Regions from separate parts of the Paenibacillus sp. EKM301P genome, predicted to be linked through region 1. Evidence: predicted binding sites of a transcription regulator. Region 1 holds the regulator's gene; each other region holds the start of a gene.
What was found. The regulator Rex, encoded in region 1, represses fermentation and respiration genes when NADH is low (regulators of the CRP and FNR family bind a similar motif). The targets are predictions, from matches to a motif close to TTGTGAAATATTTCACAA.
Positions count from the first base shown of each region.

Region 1 (4,193 bases):
GTAAGTTTGAACATAAAATAAACAGAAGAGACTTCGCGACACCAAAGGAAGACTTGATTACAGCGGCTCAAATGATTGTCTGGCTGACTCTGACAGAAACCGGTGATGATGAGGAACTAAACCTGAGCAACCGTGGAGGGGATTTTTGGGAAACGGTAGCTAGTGATTCCGAGTCCTGTCTTGGTCGTTCTTGTCCATGGTTCCGCAAATGCTACTATCATCGTGCACGTCATGAAGCTGGAACAGCGGATGTGGTTATAACGAATCACTCCAAGCTGTTCACCGACGTCAAAGCAAGTCATCAGTTGCTGCCTAGCTATGAACACTTGGTGATTGATGAGGCACATCATCTAGAGGAAGTAGCTGGTAAGCACCTGGGCATGCATATGAAATATTTCACACTCGTGCATACGCTGACTCGATTGTTCAAGGACAGCAAGAATGGGCAATTGCCTTCGTTACGTCAGCAGTTGGCAAAGTCGGGGCATGAGAAGTCGACGGAATGGGCCTCGGTCATTGATCAGTTGTACCCACTTGTGTTAGAGGTTAAGGAAACTTGGGACCTACTAAGCGATAAGCTGTTTGGCATGTTACCAGAGCGAACTGATGCCACACCAGGTGAAACGGGGCAATTTTCTTCGCGTCTCAAACCGTCAGCCAAGCCTGCAAAGTGGGATCAGGCGGCGGCATTGGAAAATCAGCTTTATGTAACATTGAGCGAAATTTTGCGCAAGGGCGACAAGCTGATGCTGGATGTCAAGGAAGAACATGACGATTATGCGGCGGATAGTCTCATTACAGATATCACGGGTCTGCTTAAGGATTTGGCGGGGATTAGGGAAAATTTGCGCTTCTTTATACGACTCGATGATGAAACAACCGTATATTGGCTTGAAGCGAGTGGACAATTCCGTAGTAAATCATTGCAATTTTATGCGGTGCCCGTCGATGTGAGCCGCCAGTTGAAAGAAATGTTTTTTGACAAAAAAAGAAGTATTATTCTGACATCTGCTACTTTATCAGTAGATAAATCGTTTCAGTACATGACCGATCAACTCGGTTTGCAGGAGGCAGCAGATCAAGGACGATTAATGACGTCACAGCTCCCATCACCCTTTAATTATAGGGATCAGGTGTTGCTGGTCATTCCGCGAGATTTTCCGAGTGTGAAGGGCAGTGTAGGAGATGCACATTTTGTAGAGATGCTCGTTAGCTCTCTAGGAGCGACTGCCCAGGCAACGCGGGGGAGAATGCTCGTTCTGTTTACTTCCTATCGGATGCTCCGGCAAGTGTATGAGCCGCTCAAAGAGGCGTTAGCGTCCAGCGATATTACCGTGTTAGGACAAGGTGTGGACAGTGGGAGTCGCAGCAAGCTAACCCGCCGTTTTCAGGAAGCGAAAGCTTCTGTATTGCTGGGAACCAGTAGCTTCTGGGAAGGCGTCGATATTCCAGGGAAAGCTTTGACTTGTCTGGCTATCGTTCGCTTGCCGTTTCAACCGCCCAACCACCCGTTACTGGAGGCCAAAAGCGAGTTGCTCCAGCAGAAGAAGAAGAATCCATTTATGAAGCTGTCTGTACCACAAGCAGTTATTCGCTTCAAACAGGGATTTGGGCGATTGGTACGTACAGCGAGCGACCACGGAGTCGTCATCGTTTACGATACGCGTGTGATCGAATCCTATTATGGAAAGCACTTTTTGTACTCGTTACCGGGACCAAAAATGGAGCATATGCCATCGGAGCAAATGGTGCCTCGCATCGCCGAATGGCTCCAATCCGCCCCGGAGACTGAGGCACAACGGACGGACACTTAAAGTCCGTTACAATTAGGGGGAGCAAGTATGAAATCAGATAAAATTTCAGAGGCTGTCGTACGGAGATTACCCGTATATTTACGTTATCTGAATGCACTGCACAAACGGGAGGTGGCTACGGTCTCTTCTCAAGAGCTGGGACAGAGGTTAGATTTGAATCCGGCCCAAATTCGTAAAGATCTTGCCTATTTTGGCGATTTTGGTCGGAAGGGCATCGGTTACGATGTTTCTTATCTAATTGAGAAAATACGCCATATCCTGAAAATCGACCAGCAAATTAATGTAGTATTGGTCGGAGCAGGTAATCTGGGTCAAGCCCTATCGAACTATAATGCTTATTTAAAAGACAATATGAAGATTGTGGCGGTTTTTGATGCGTTCCCGGATAAGGTTGGGACCAGAATCAATACTTTGGTCGTACAGCCGATGGATGAACTGGAAGCGACTGTGAAAGAAAAAAATATACGAATCGGGATTATTACTGTACCTGATTTTGAGGCACAGCACGTAGCTGATAGGCTGATTGAGAGTGGAATTGGAGCGATTTTGAACTTTGCACCTATCATTCTCAAGGCACCGGCTAACATTCGGATACATGCCACAGACTTTACAACTGATTTGCTTAGCCTCGCTTATTATCTGGAGGACGGAAAGGAAGAAGCACAATATGACAGTGAATAAATGGATGATTAAAAACGGCTCGTTTGCCGTGAATGGACCCGAGGCTGGGGTAATCCATGGTTTTATGATTGTGGAGGATAGCCGTATTACTTACATTGGCGAGACTTTGCCTGCGGGTGAGGAAGAGACAGAAGCAATCGACGGCAAGGGGTTATTGTTTTTACCTGGTCTGATCAATACTCATGGTCATGCGGCGATGTCTCTGCTGCGAGGGTATGGAGATGATTTGGCACTTCAAGTGTGGCTTCAGGAAAAAATGTGGCCTATGGAAGCCAAGTTTACATCTACGGATGTGTACTGGGGAACTTCTTTGTCAGTGCTGGAAATGCTGAAAGGTGGAACCACGACTTTCCTGGATATGTACGATCATATGGATGAGGTGGCTCGTGTAGCTGAAGAGTCGGGCATTCGTGCAAGCTTGATGCGTGGAGCCATTGGACTCTGTTCAGAAGAAGAACAGCGGATTAAGCTAGCTGAGGCCGTGACTTTTGCGCGTAACTGGCATGGAAAAGCAGACGGACGTATCACAACAATGATGTCTCCTCATGCCCCATACACATGCCCGCCTGCGTTTATTGAGAAATTTGTTCAAGCAGCACATGATCTCGATTTACCATTGCATACGCACATGTCCGAGACGATCGCCGAAGTTGAACAAAACGTACGCGACTACGGCTTGCGTCCAGTTGCACACCTAGATAAGCTTGGCTTTTTCTCCCGTCCTTCACTTGTTGCCCACGGCGTTCACTTGAACGACGAAGAAATAGCTTTGTTAGCGGAACGAGGTGTGGCGGTATCGCATAATCCAGGCAGCAACTTGAAGCTGGCAAGTGGTGTAGCTAGAGTGCCTGAATTGCTGCGTGCAGGAGTTACTGTTTCACTCGGAACAGATGGTCCTGCCAGCAATAATAACCTGGATATGTTCGAGGAAATGCGTCTGGCAGCACTCATTCACAAGGGAGTATCTGGCGACCCAACGGCAGTTCCTGCAAATGAAGCACTACGTCTGGCAACAGAGTATGGTGCAAAGTCGATTGGTTTAAAAGAGGTAGGAGCGCTGGCAGCAGGCAATAAGGCTGACTTTATCGCGCTAGATCTGGATCAGGCCCATTTCTTGCCGCGTACAGATCTTATTTCCCATGCCGTATACTCTGCAAGTGCCAAAGACGTGGCTCATGTGTGGGTAGACGGCCGTCAGGTTGTGAAAAATGGCGAATGCCTGACGATGGACGAGGAACGTATCAAACATGAGGCACAAGCCGCCTTTGAAGGGCTGCTGTCGCGCTAATTTAGGTGTCACATCCCCTTAGAGAGGAAGCACAGGTTTGAAAAATAAGAAGAAATGGATAGCGGTCGCCATTTTGGCCGTAATACTGATCCTGGTCAGCATTTTCTGGTATTATTCGTATGTTACTCAAGACCAGGTGGCTGAGAAAAATGCCGCTATCATGAAGGCCAAGCAATCAGGTGGTCTGGTTAGCACGACTCAGACTTGGAAGTCTGTGTGGGATCAGATATATTGGGTAGTTCAAGGAAAAAACGCACAGAATGAAAATATAATGGTGTGGGTTCCTTTTCAAAAAATGGAGGGGCAACCTAACATACCTGCCGCAGATCCAAGTGGTGTTCATACCGAGCTGATGAAAAACGGAGTCGACGAGCAAAAAATGACAGCAATAATTCAGCAGCAACTTCCAA
Region 1 covers NZ_JAALFM010000001.1:117,258-121,450, reverse strand. The annotation lists gene dinG (ATP-dependent DNA helicase DinG) at 1-1,814, shown strand, start outside; gene HFD99_RS00525 (redox-sensing transcriptional repressor Rex) at 1,842-2,495, shown strand; gene HFD99_RS00520 (amidohydrolase) at 2,482-3,783, shown strand; gene HFD99_RS00515 (cell wall elongation regulator TseB-like domain-containing protein) at 3,821-4,193, shown strand, end outside.

Region 2 (4,193 bases), on a different contig from region 1:
GTCTTCCATTATTGACTGGGGAGATTGTGGCTTTCGCATCGTCGATACGGCTGAGAACGGACGCGAGGCTTTGGAAAAGTTCGGAGAGCATCGACCGGAACTGGTCATTGTAGATATTCGTATGCCTGGGATGAGTGGGTTGGAGGTTATACAAAGCATACGCCAAATGAATGGGGAGCCGTATCACTTTCTCATTTTAAGCGGATATGCAGACTTTAATTATGCTAGGCAAGCCATGGGATTCGGGGTGGATGGTTATTTATTGAAGCCCGTTGATGAGGAAGAAATGACGCTGGAGCTAAAGCGAGTACGGCAAAGCATTGAAAACGAAAAGGGAGATGGAAAGTGGGGGAGTCCGTCTTCGCATGAGCGCGATTGGATCGAAGCATTGCTGTTTCCGGTTCATGGAGAACATGCTCGTAATGCTGTAGAACCCAGCCATCGTGCATCCAAGCAGGCTGAACACCAAAACGGCGGTGGAAAACACGGACAACAGCCAGCGTTACCAGCCTTGGACTGGAGTAGCTATCAGGTGATTCTGCTGGATTTGCGTATACCTGACTGGGATCGGCAAGCCCGGCAGTTGGCAGCAAAGCAGCGGCTGGCCGAATTGTGTCGTGAGCAGGGTAGAGGCATTGTGTTTGAGGCTGGAATATATACGGGCCTATTGCTTCCCGCCATGTTAAAAACGGAAAAAGATGCTGTTCAGTTGCTGGCTGCATGGCGACAGGAGCTAAAACCGTGGGTAAATGAAATCTATGGGGCTGCCGGCGCTCCGGTAGACATTCTTAAGGAGATCCCCAAATCTTTTGAGCAGGCGTTACGATTATTGGAGCGTACGTTTTTGTTCCGGGCAGAAAGAGTCATGCTTCCCGGCGACCTACATGAATGGGAGACAGTCCCTGCTGAAATGGATGAAGCGTCTGACAGAGCATCAGATGATCCCATGCGTTATGCAGAAAAGCTGTACTACGCGCTGGATATGGCTAATGGTAAAGCGGCGACCCGTGTCATTAAGGACATGGAAGTCCAATTTCCCCAGATTTATCGTACAGAATCTGCAATTAAGGCGGCCTTCGCTCAGACGTTCACACTCGCACTGAACAAATATGCAGCTGGACAGGAACACAGCCGGACCGTGCTGGAGGAGCATTCCAACTTGATTACCAATGTATATGCCTATTCAACATTGGGCGAGCTGGTGGATCACTCGCTCGAACATGTGTTGCAGTGGATTGGCCAGACTGATACGGGTGGCAAGGAGATCATCATGAAGCAAATGATTGACTTTATACATGGTCATTATGATGAAAATTTGCGACTGGAGTTACTGGCAGATATGTTCAATTACAATAGTGGGTATTTGGGCAAACTGTTCAAAAGTCATACAGGCGAGGCTTTTAATGCCTACCTGGATAAGGTAAGGATTGAGCGAGCAAGGGAATTGCTTGCACAGGGGATTAAGGTACACCAAGTGGCGGGCCGTGTGGGATATGCGAATGCAGATTATTTTCATAGTAAATTTAAAAAGTATGTTGGAATGTCACCTTCCTCCTACCGTAATCAGGTCCAAAAGAACGGAGGAACAGATGGCTGTTGATCGATTCCCTAGGTTTAACGTTATGAAGTCTCTCTTGCAGATGTCGGAGGTATATCCTCCGCATGAAGAGAGGCTCTTTTTTTATATATTGAAAAAAGACGAATCAATAGAAAATGTCACATTGATTATGGATTTTAGGGCATTTTCATAAAAATGCCATCGTTATGACACAACTTTGACACGATGTTCACATTTTTGATTCTATTTCATTTAAATTTATTCTATATAATGGGGATAATCTGAAGCCCGGTTATGGCAACCATGGGGAAGTTAGCTAAGTGAGTCATTTCCTAAAAAAGTGACGGTTTCATATGTAACAATGTGAATACAATCACAAATATAAAAGACTTCAGATCACAAACATTAAATCATTGTTAAGGGAAGTACAGAGGAGGAGCAGCATCATGGACGTATTGGATTTGGCACGGTTGCAGTTTGCAACCACTACGATTCTTCATTTTGTTTATGTGCCAATCTCCATTGGATTGTCATTGTTGGTGGCAATTATGGAGACTATGTATGTTATCAAGAAAAAAGACTTGTACAAAAAAATGGCTCAATTCTGGGGAACGTTTCTGCTGATTAACTTTGCGCTGGGCGTAGTTACCGGAATTTTGCAGGAGTTCCAGTTCGGAATGAATTGGTCGGACTTTTCCCGTTTTGTCGGTGATGTATTTGGTACACCGCTAGCGATTGAAGCATTGCTTGCATTTTTTCTGGAATCAACCTTTATCGGCCTATGGGTATTCGGCTGGGAAAGACTATCCAAAACTGTCCATTTAGTTTGCATGTGGCTAGTAGCGATTGGTACGATGCTCTCGGCTTTGTGGATTTTGGCTGCTAATTCATTCATGCAACGTCCCGTAGGATATGGGGTTGTAAATGGCCGTGCAGAAATGCAAGATTTTGCTGCTTTGTTAACGAACGAGCAGCTTTTGTGGGAGTATCCTCACACCATCTTTGCTGCTATTGCAACTGGAGCTTTCCTCGTAGCTGGGATTAGTGCTTGGAAGCTGATGCATAAAAAGAATATGGACTTCTTTAAACCTTCTTTTAAATTGAGCATTATTGTTGCATTAATCTGTGCCATTGCTATTCCTTTGTTTGGTCATGGACAGGCTCAATATTTGATCAAAACACAGCCCATGAAGATGGCAGCCAGTGAAGCTCTGTGGGGAGACAGTGGCGATCCAGCGCCTTGGACGATTATTGCCAATATTGATCCTGATAAGCAGGAAAATACCTTTGAGATTAAGGTTCCGTTTGCACTGAGCTTTCTGTCGTATAGCAAGTTTTCCGGCTCTGTGCCTGGTATGAAGGAGCTTCAAGCACAGTATGAAAAGACCTACGGTCCGGGTGATTATATTCCGCCTGTCCGTACGACCTTCTGGAGCTTCCGCATTATGATTGCGGCAGGCTGTGCCATGATTGCACTTGCTCTGTACGGAGCTTATCTGAGTTTTCGACAAAAATTGGAGGGCTCCCATCGTTGGTTCTTCCATCTTATGCTGTGGGGGATATCGCTCCCATTCATTGGCAATACCGCGGGCTGGATCATGACAGAAATGGGACGTCAGCCGTGGACTGTATTTGGTTTGCTGCAAACAAAAGATTCTGTTTCACCTACCGTTGTAGCAGGAGAAGTGTTGTTCTCACTGATTGCATTTACGACGTTGTATCTCATTTTAACGGGTGTATTGGCATTCCTGTTTGCTCGTACCGCTCGTAAAGGCCCAGATATGGAGCCGCATCAGCATACGGTAATTCATGATCCATTTGCTCAAGGGGGTGACAGCATTGTCGTTAAATGATTTATGGTTCTTATTGATCGCTGTGCTGTTTACAGGCTTCTTTTTTCTAGAGGGCTTTGATTTTGGCGTAGGGATGGCTACGGGATTAGTGCCGCGTAATGACCAACAAAAACGTTTGATGATCAATACGATTGGTCCATTCTGGGATGCCAACGAAGTGTGGCTGATTACAGCAGCAGGTGCGATGTTTGCCGCTTTTCCGCATTTTTATGCAACGATGTTTAGCGGATATTATCTGGTATTTGTATTTATTTTGCTAGGTTTGATCTTGCGAGGAGTCTCCTTTGAGTTCCGTGGCAAGGCCGAAGGGAAAGGGTGGACAGGAACGTGGGATGCTTGCATTCTGATTGGCAGCTTCCTGCCGCCGATGCTGTTTGGCATGGCCTTTGCGGCTTTGGTGAAGGGTGTACCTATTCAGCAAAACATGGATCTGAAAGCCGGATTCTTGGATGTGTTCAATGGATACACCGTATGGATTGGACTGACCGTGGTCGGAATGTGCCTTATGCACGGGCTGACGTTCATTTCTCTGCGGACGATTGGTGAAGTAAGGGATCGTGCTCGTGTGATCGCGTCCAAATTTCTTCCGGTGTTGGGGATTTTGCTTGCTGGTATGGTGGTATGGACTTATTTTGCAACGGATTTATTTGCACGTCGCGGTCCCTTTATGTATGTTGCGGTTGCAGTGGGGATGGTTGCCTATGTGCTAACATGGTATTTCCTGAAGCAGCGCCGTGAAGGATGGGCTTTCGGGATGACCGGTGTCATCATTTTGCTAAGCT
Region 2 covers NZ_JAALFM010000008.1:103,233-107,425, reverse strand. The annotation lists gene HFD99_RS18675 (response regulator transcription factor) at 1-1,600, shown strand, start outside; gene HFD99_RS18670 (cytochrome ubiquinol oxidase subunit I) at 2,005-3,411, shown strand; gene cydB (cytochrome d ubiquinol oxidase subunit II) at 3,398-4,193, shown strand, end outside.
Region 2: the regulator Rex is predicted to act here: its motif matches at 1,920-1,937, upstream of HFD99_RS18670 (cytochrome ubiquinol oxidase subunit I).

Region 3 (4,193 bases), 230 kb from region 1:
TAGTTAGAACAGCGGTCAAAGAATATATTTTCTTCTTGAATACAAGTGCTACACAGGTTTCTAAGATTTTGACGGAAAATGGAACCGCATTTTGGGCAATTCGAAGTATGTATCTCCATAGAAACCAGTCCTTTGTATCGGAATATAGTAGTATTTTAAAATTTATTAGTTACATATTACTATGACTTTATACCTATATCAATCTTTATTTAAAGAAATTGCTGATCTTTGAGTATATGCTGGCATCGAGATTGACATTACTCTATTACTTATGTATTATAACTTACATAAAGTTACTATATGAATAAAATAAACTGTATACGATAAGGAGATTTTAATGATACCATCTTTATTTTTAGCCCACGGATCACCTATGCTTGCTATTGAACAGACGGACTATACTGCATTTTTAGAGCAGTTGGGGAAAAGCATTCATCCTAAGGCGATTGTTATCTTTACAGCTCACTGGGAGACACAAATGTTAACGATTAGTTCAATGGATGACATATACGATACAATTTATGATTTTGGAGGTTTCCCACCGGAACTGTACGAAGTGAAATATCCAGCACATGGTTCTGTTGAACTAGCTAATAAGTTGAAAAAGTTATATGAACAAAACGGCATCGAGGTACAAACTGATCATGTGAGAGGACTGGATCATGGTTCCTGGACATTGTTGCATCGTATGTATCCTGAGGCAGACATTCCGGTAGTTCAGATTTCCGTAAATCCGTACCTCTCGCCCAAAGCACAATTTGCCATTGGTGAAGTGCTGCGTGAGTTGGGAGAACAAGATATTCTGGTCATTGGCAGTGGCGTGACTGTCCATAATCTGCGTATTGTCAAATGGGGAGAAACGAAAACGGAACGTTGGGCAATTGATTTTGATGACTGGATTATCGAAAAAGTGCAAAGCGGAGATATAGAAGCTTTAGATCACTATGAAAGCGAAGCGCCGTATGCTCGTCAGGCTGTACCTAGAGCAGAACACTTTGTACCGTTGTTTATTGCAATGGGTAGTGGCGACCCTGCAAACAAAGCTAAGGTCATCCATAGAAGCTATGAGATGGGAAATTTAAGTTATCTATGTTTGCAGTTTTAAAGTGGGTAGGCAGAAGAAGGTCGAGTTATGTGCTTTGTTACTGTCCCGTCCGTTCTCTAAAAAATGGGGAGTGGAATAAAATTAGGGAGTGTTATAAGCTAATAATGGCTTACAGCACTCCCTTTTACATTAAAAAAATTTATTATATCCGGCAAATCTCACGTGGGCACAATTCACAATGACATACACCTTGCAGCATTTCCAAATCCTTGACAACAATCATACCATTATCGTATTCGACTGCATTTTTCTTACGCAGATCACTGAGCATCCGATTTACACTTTCCCGGGTAGCACCGATCATATTTGATAAGTCAGTATGAGTAATCTTTTTATGAATCAGAATATAGTCGCCGTGAGGCTCACCATAGGTGTTGCATAGTCGGATGAGTGTGGAACATAGAGCGCCAGGCTTGCCGTACATCATCAAATCGCGGAACTTGGTCTGGGTAATGCGGTGATGCGATCCCATCCATTTCATAAAGTCAATCGCAAAATCACAATGCTGACAAATAAGCAACTCCAAATCTGTATGATCGATTACGCCAATATCACTGTCCTCCAGAACCTCAGCAGAAAAGGAATGCTTAGTGCCGAAGAAAGGATCAGCTTGACCAACAAGATCGCCGCTTTGATACATATATAGAATAAGTTCCTTACCCTCATCCGTTGTTTTGGTCACTTTTACGCGTCCGCGCTTAATATAAAACAGCTTATCCGCTGTATCTCCTTCCCAGAACAGATGCGAACTTTCTGGCATAACTCGATCTTTCATCATCACTTGCAGCCGGTTGAAGCTGGCCTCCGAGAAGCAACAGGTGTTGCCGCGGGCTTCCATTACATTTGTAGGGTTTCTCATCGTCCATTTCCCCTTTGTATCCTATGTTATTTTATCTGCAACTTGATCAATTCAAATTCATTATATACCTGTGCAATGCGTTTTTGGGGCAAGATGAGGGGGTAAAAGTGGCAGAATTCCAAACTTTGTGATTTAATTCACTTCATAAAATAAAATTTTAAATAGATTGTGAAAAAAATCACAAAATATCTTAGAAAGCTGTGTTACGATCAGTGCGTGAACAAGAGATAGTACACGAGATAACAGGAGGATGAGGGAAATGGCTGTTAAAAACGAGGTTATCCAAAAAGAGCAAAGCGCAGAGCAGTATATTCAAACGCTGATTGACCGGGCGAACCGGGCACAGCAAGCTTTCATGAGTATGAATCAGGAGCAGATTGACGAAATCGTACAAGCTATGGCACTCGCAGGGATGGATAAGCACATGCACCTCGCGAAGTTGGCTGTTGAAGAAACAGGACGCGGTGTGTACGAGGACAAAATCACCAAAAACATGTTTGCAACAGAATATGTCTACCATAGCATCAAAAATGAGAAAACCGTCGGTGTCATTGAAGACAATGACTTTGATAGTTTTCAAAAGATAGCTGAACCAGTCGGTATTATCATGGGGATTACTCCAGTAACAAACCCAACTTCGACTACGATGTTCAAAGCGTTAATTGCCATTAAAACACGTAACCCAATCATTTTCGGCTTCCATCCATCTGCTCAATCGTGTAGTGCGGAAGCAGCTCGCGTCTTGCTTGAAGCAGCTGTTAAACATGGTGCTCCAGCGGATTGTATTCAATGGATTGAAGCACCTTCGATGGATAAAACAAATGTACTGATGAACCACTCTGATGTAGCGTTGATTTTGGCAACTGGTGGATCAGGCATGGTTAAGGCAGCTTATAGCTGTGGTAAACCTGCACTTGGCGTAGGTCCTGGTAACGTACCTTGCTTTATTGAGAAAACAGCCGATATCAAACAGGCCGTGAACGACCTTATCCTTTCTAAATCTTTTGATAACGGTATGATTTGTGCTTCGGAACAAGCTGTAATTATTGAAGAGCCTATCTTCGAGCAAGTGAAGAAATTGATGATTGCTAATGGTTGCTACTTTGTAAATAAAGAAGAGGCAGCTAAGCTCACTCAAGGAGCTATGAATGTAGAAAAGTGTGCAGTGAACCCGGCCATTGTCGGCCAGTCTGCTGTAAAAATCGCTGAAATGAGCGGTATTACAGTACCGGCAGGAACCAAAATTTTGGTCGCTGAAATTGAAGGAGTAGGAACCAAATTCCCATTATCTGCGGAAAAATTGAGTCCGGTATTGGCTTGCTACAAAGTAAAAAATGCAGAGCAAGGTATCCAACGTGCTGCTGAAGTCGTAGAGTTCGGCGGTATGGGTCACTCGTCAGCAATCCATTCGCAAGATGAGGATGTTATTGCTCGCTTCGCAGATCGTTTGCAAACAGGACGTATCATTGTAAATGCACCTTCCACACATGGCGCAATCGGTGATATTTACAACACCAACCTTCCTTCGTTGACACTTGGTTGCGGTTCGTACGGTCGTAACTCGACTTCGTCGAACGTATCTGCAGTTAACTTGATTAATGTGAAAAGGGTGGCGAAACGGACGGTGAATATGCAATGGTTCAAAGTACCTTCCAAAATCTATTTTGAAAAAAATTCGACACAGTATCTTGCTAAAATGCCTGATATCACACGTGTAGCCATTATCACTGACCCTATGATGGTGAAACTCGGATATGTGGACCGTGTCATCCATTATTTGCACCAGCGTCAAACACCGGTTGCTATTGAAGTGTTCTCCGAAGTAGAGCCAGATCCATCGACAGTTACGGTAGAGCGCGGTACTGAAATGATGAGACGTTTCCAACCGGATTGCATCATCGCACTCGGTGGCGGTTCGCCAATGGATGCTGCTAAAGGCATGTGGATGTTCTATGAATATCCGGATACTGATTTCAATAACTTGAAACAAAAATTCATGGATATCCGTAAACGGATTTACAAGTACCCACGTCTGGGTCAAAAAGCACAATTTGTGGCTATCCCTACAACTTCGGGTACAGGTTCGGAAGTTACATCGTTTGCAGTTATTACGGACAAAAACCTGGGTAACACGAAGTACCCGCTGGCTGACTATGAGTTGACTCCTGATGTGGCAATTATTGACCCTGTGTTTGTATATTCGCTGCCTAAAACTGCTGTAGCCGATAC
Region 3 covers NZ_JAALFM010000001.1:343,441-347,633, reverse strand. The annotation lists gene HFD99_RS01785 (dioxygenase family protein) at 338-1,105, shown strand; gene HFD99_RS01780 (Crp/Fnr family transcriptional regulator) at 1,248-1,964, opposite strand; gene adhE (bifunctional acetaldehyde-CoA/alcohol dehydrogenase) at 2,224-4,193, shown strand, end outside.
Region 3: the regulator Rex is predicted to act here: its motif matches at 2,131-2,148, upstream of adhE (bifunctional acetaldehyde-CoA/alcohol dehydrogenase).

Region 4 (4,193 bases), on a different contig from region 1:
GAAAAGGGCCCACAGGATTATTCCTGTCGAGCCCTTTTTATTTTTATTCCTTCAAATAAATTAAACCGTTTCGAGCGATATTTTCACTTCTTCTCCCTCTTCACAGACGGCGAACGTTTTAATTTGCCCGTGATCGGGCTCTTGAACGGTACCCGTCCGCAAATCAATTTTCCAGTCATACAAAGGATCATAAATATAATGTCCCGATACTATCGCCTCTGTAAGAGGACCTCCTTTGGGATGTGGGTTGATATTTTCAACAGCATATAGCTCATTCTCCGAAGTACGGAAAACAGCAATTTCAGTCCCTTTGATGTGGATGGTACGTCCTATTCTAGTCGGAAAATCCTTACTGTGACCGACGACAAGCCATTCGGCATTCTTGATCATTTGCTTGATTGCTCCCTTCCTCAGGCATTTTAGATACAATTACACAATAGATGGAGTGACAACTTCAAATAGATTTTTACGTGTATCCTCATCATTGATGATCTTTTTCCACGGGTCTTCGACCTGTTGTAGTGCAAATTCAATACGTTCTACTAAAGCTTGTCGATTAGCGGTATCGTGAACGACAACCTTCTGAATCTCTTCCAAACCGATCCGTTCCACCCACTCCGAAGTACGTTCTAGATATTGCCCTGTTTCCCGATAGAACTGCATCACGGCTCCTACAATATCAATCAGTTCAGCGTCCGTTTTTACTTTACAGAGTGAATCAGCCAACCGTGCTTTAATACCGCCGTTTCCACCGATAAAGATCTCCCAGCCCCCGTCATTGCCTACGATTCCGATATCTTTTGTACATGATTCCGCACAGTTGCGTGGACAGCCATTAACTGCTAATTTGAATTTTGCTGGGAAATCCAGTCGTTCAAATTTCCGTTCCAGCACTTCACCCATTCCCATCGAATCCTGTGTACCAAAACGGCAAAATTGCGATCCAACACAGGTTTTAACCGTACGAAGTGATTTCGCGTAGGCATATCCTGAAGGCATATCGAGTTCTTCCCACACTTTAGGCAGATCTTCTTTACGGACACCAATCAAATCCAGCCGCTGTCCCCCAGTTACTTTAACGACTTTAACGTTGTATTTAAGAGAAACATCAGCTATTTTCTTCAGATCCTCTGGAGTCGTTACACCGCCGTACATTCTTGGCACCACTGTAAACGTTCCGTCTTTTTGAATGTTCGCATGCAATCGCTCATTTACAAAGCGGGAATCTCCCTCATTTTCATAGGTATCTGGGTTAATCATCCCTAAATAATAATTCAGCGCCGGACGGCATTTGGAGCATCCTTCATCATTATGCCAACCCAGTACATTCATCACTTCACGCGTAGTTGTCAGCCCTTTGGTTTTGATCGCTTCCACAATCTCATCCCGGCTCAATGTTGTACAACCACATATTCCTTGCTTGGCTGACGTCTTGAAGCTGTCTCCAAGAACATATTGCAAAATTTGCTCAACCACTGGCTTACATCCACCACAGGAACGCGTAGCTCCGGTACATGCCTTAATTTCGTCGACTGTGGTTAGTCCATTTTCATTAATTGCATCCACAATCGCCTTTTTAGTTACACCGTTACAGCCACACACAATTTCGTCATCGGCCATCGTTTCAGCGGATGATGTTTTCGCCCCGTGATTGCTGCATCCAGTACCCATAAGCTGTCCATATATTTCATCTGTCATTGGCGTTTGCTGACGCACATACTTTTGAAGACTAGCAGATTCGCTCACATCGCCGAACAGTACAGTCCCCACAATTTTATTATCACGAAGCAGCACTTTTTTGTATGTGCGCTTCCACTCATCCTTTGCTACAATCACCGTATGTTCAGGCTGGGTTATGAATTCGCCAGCTGAGAAAACATCCACCCCTGAAATTTTGAGCTTGGTGGAAACTACCGATCCTGCATAACCTTCGGTATCCGCGCCTGCCAAATGTTTGGCAATTACACTTCCCTGTTCAAACAGCGGAGCTACCAGACCGTAGCAGACCCCACGGTGTTCAACACATTCCCCTACGGCATATACGTCCGGCAAGGAGGTTCTCATCAAATCATCGACCACAATCCCACGGTTCGTTTCCATACCACTTTCCACAGCTACCTGGATATTAGGCTTGATTCCGACGGCCATTACGACCAAATCTGCTTCCAGCTCGCTTCCATCCGAGAAGCGCAGTCCTTGTACCCGATCTTGACCGTACACTTCCGCAGTTTGCATTTGCATAGCAAACTTGATTCCCTGACGTTCCAGTTCTGCTTTCAACATCGCAGAGGCTTCCCGGTCCAGCTGACGTTCCATCAAATCTTCCATTAAGTGAACGACCGTAACATCCATTCCTAGGTTGACCAAGCCTTTAGCTGCCTCCAGCCCCAATAGACCTCCGCCAATGACAGCCGCCTTTTTATAGGTCTTCGCTGCTTCCAGCATGGCCGAGCAATCGGCGATATCTCGGAAACCAATAACTCCCGGTAGTTCTTTACCCGGAATAGGCAGAATAAACGATTGTGAACCAGTAGCCACCAAAGCCACATCGTAATCAATTTCCAGTCCGTCTTCGGTGAGAATCTTCTTGTGCTCACCGTCGATGCTTTTAACCATTTTTCCTGTATATAAAGTAATCCCTTGATCCGCATACCATTGCAAATCGTTCAGTATGATATCATCTATTGTTTTACTACCTTCCAACACATAAGAGAGCATGATCCTGTTATAGTTCGGATGCGGCTCACTTCCCAGGACTGTAATTTCATATTTATCTGTTAATTTTAAAATTTGTTCGACCGTATTGATACCAGCCATCCCGTTCCCTATAACCACAAGCTTCTTTTTACTGTTTATCATATACCGGTTCCTCCATTCATTCGACGATACTCCCTATCCGACGACATCTCCAACGTTCCTATGAAATTCTGTTTATGCTTCTATTTTAATACAGCAGATAGGTCTATATGTGATTTGGATCACAATGTAGTTAAAATTAAGAATAATTAGGGATTTCCCTATTCAACTTCAAGGGATAACGGTAAGAGCCGGAAATGATACAGTTCTTCGAATGAATCTTTCCAATTCATGTGTAAATACAGCCTTTATAAGGAATACTTTATGAACAACTTATATCTTATGGGAAAACGAATTGAATTGTTTGGAGGTAATCATCATGTGGTCTAAAATCATTACTTATCTTCCTAGCTGGAATACACTCTTTCAAGCTGGCCTCGCGTTGATTATTCCTTTAGGAATTTATTATATAAACACCTCGATTTATTCGTTTGTCGGCAGTAAGGGAGCCAAATCCAAACATAACGAAGGTCCCATGGATCAGCAGCATGAACCGAGCTCTAAAATTACAGGAAATTATGATTCCGACTTACAGGCAATTCGTGAAGCTATTGGCGAAAATAGTGATGTGCATTTTCGTGAGTTTATGGTGAAGAAATTTCATGCTCGGTCCATGTTAGTCTTCATAGATGGTATGCAGGATGAAAAGCTTATGAGCGAGCAGGTATTAGAGGTCTTGATGTTTGAGGGCCAGCAGGGTCAGGATCAACAGGAACAACCGGAAGGGTTAAGTAACTCTTTTATAAAAGAAAGCCTGATGCCACTTACGCAAATTAGTGAAGTTACCCGTATGGAGGAACTGTACGAGTTCATCCTTTTAGGTCATACCGCCCTATTAATTGAAGGAATGAAGGAAGCGCTACTGGTGGGCCCTCCTAATGGCGCTATTCGCTCCGTCAATGAACCAACCTCTGAAGCATTGCTTCGGGGTCCCAGAATCGGTTTTACGGAAGTATTGAGTGAAAACACTTCGATGCTTCGACGCCAGGGTTTAAATAAAAGTCTGGAAATGAAGAAATTTCAAGTGGGCAGCAGAATCAAAAAAGATCTGGTTATCGCGTATATAAAGGATATTGTGAATCCGGACCTTCTTGAAGAAGTAAGCCGCAGAATATCAAAAATAGACATGGATTTTTTACCTGAATCCGGGTATGTGGAACAACTCATCGAAGACAATTATTTAAGTCCGTTCCAACAGGCTCATAATACAGAGCGTCCTGACCGTGTTATTAATGCTTTGTTGGAGGGAAGAATAGCGATCTTACTGGATGGTACTCCCTTTGCACTTATTGTCCCGGTGACCTTCAGTATGCTGCTTCAATCTCCCGAGGACTATT
Region 4 covers NZ_JAALFM010000012.1:101,281-105,473, forward strand. The annotation lists gene nirD (nitrite reductase small subunit NirD) at 61-390, opposite strand; gene nirB (nitrite reductase large subunit NirB) at 430-2,859, opposite strand; gene HFD99_RS21395 (spore germination protein) at 3,176-4,193, shown strand, end outside.
Region 4: the regulator Rex is predicted to act here: its motif matches at 2,967-2,984, upstream of nirB (nitrite reductase large subunit NirB).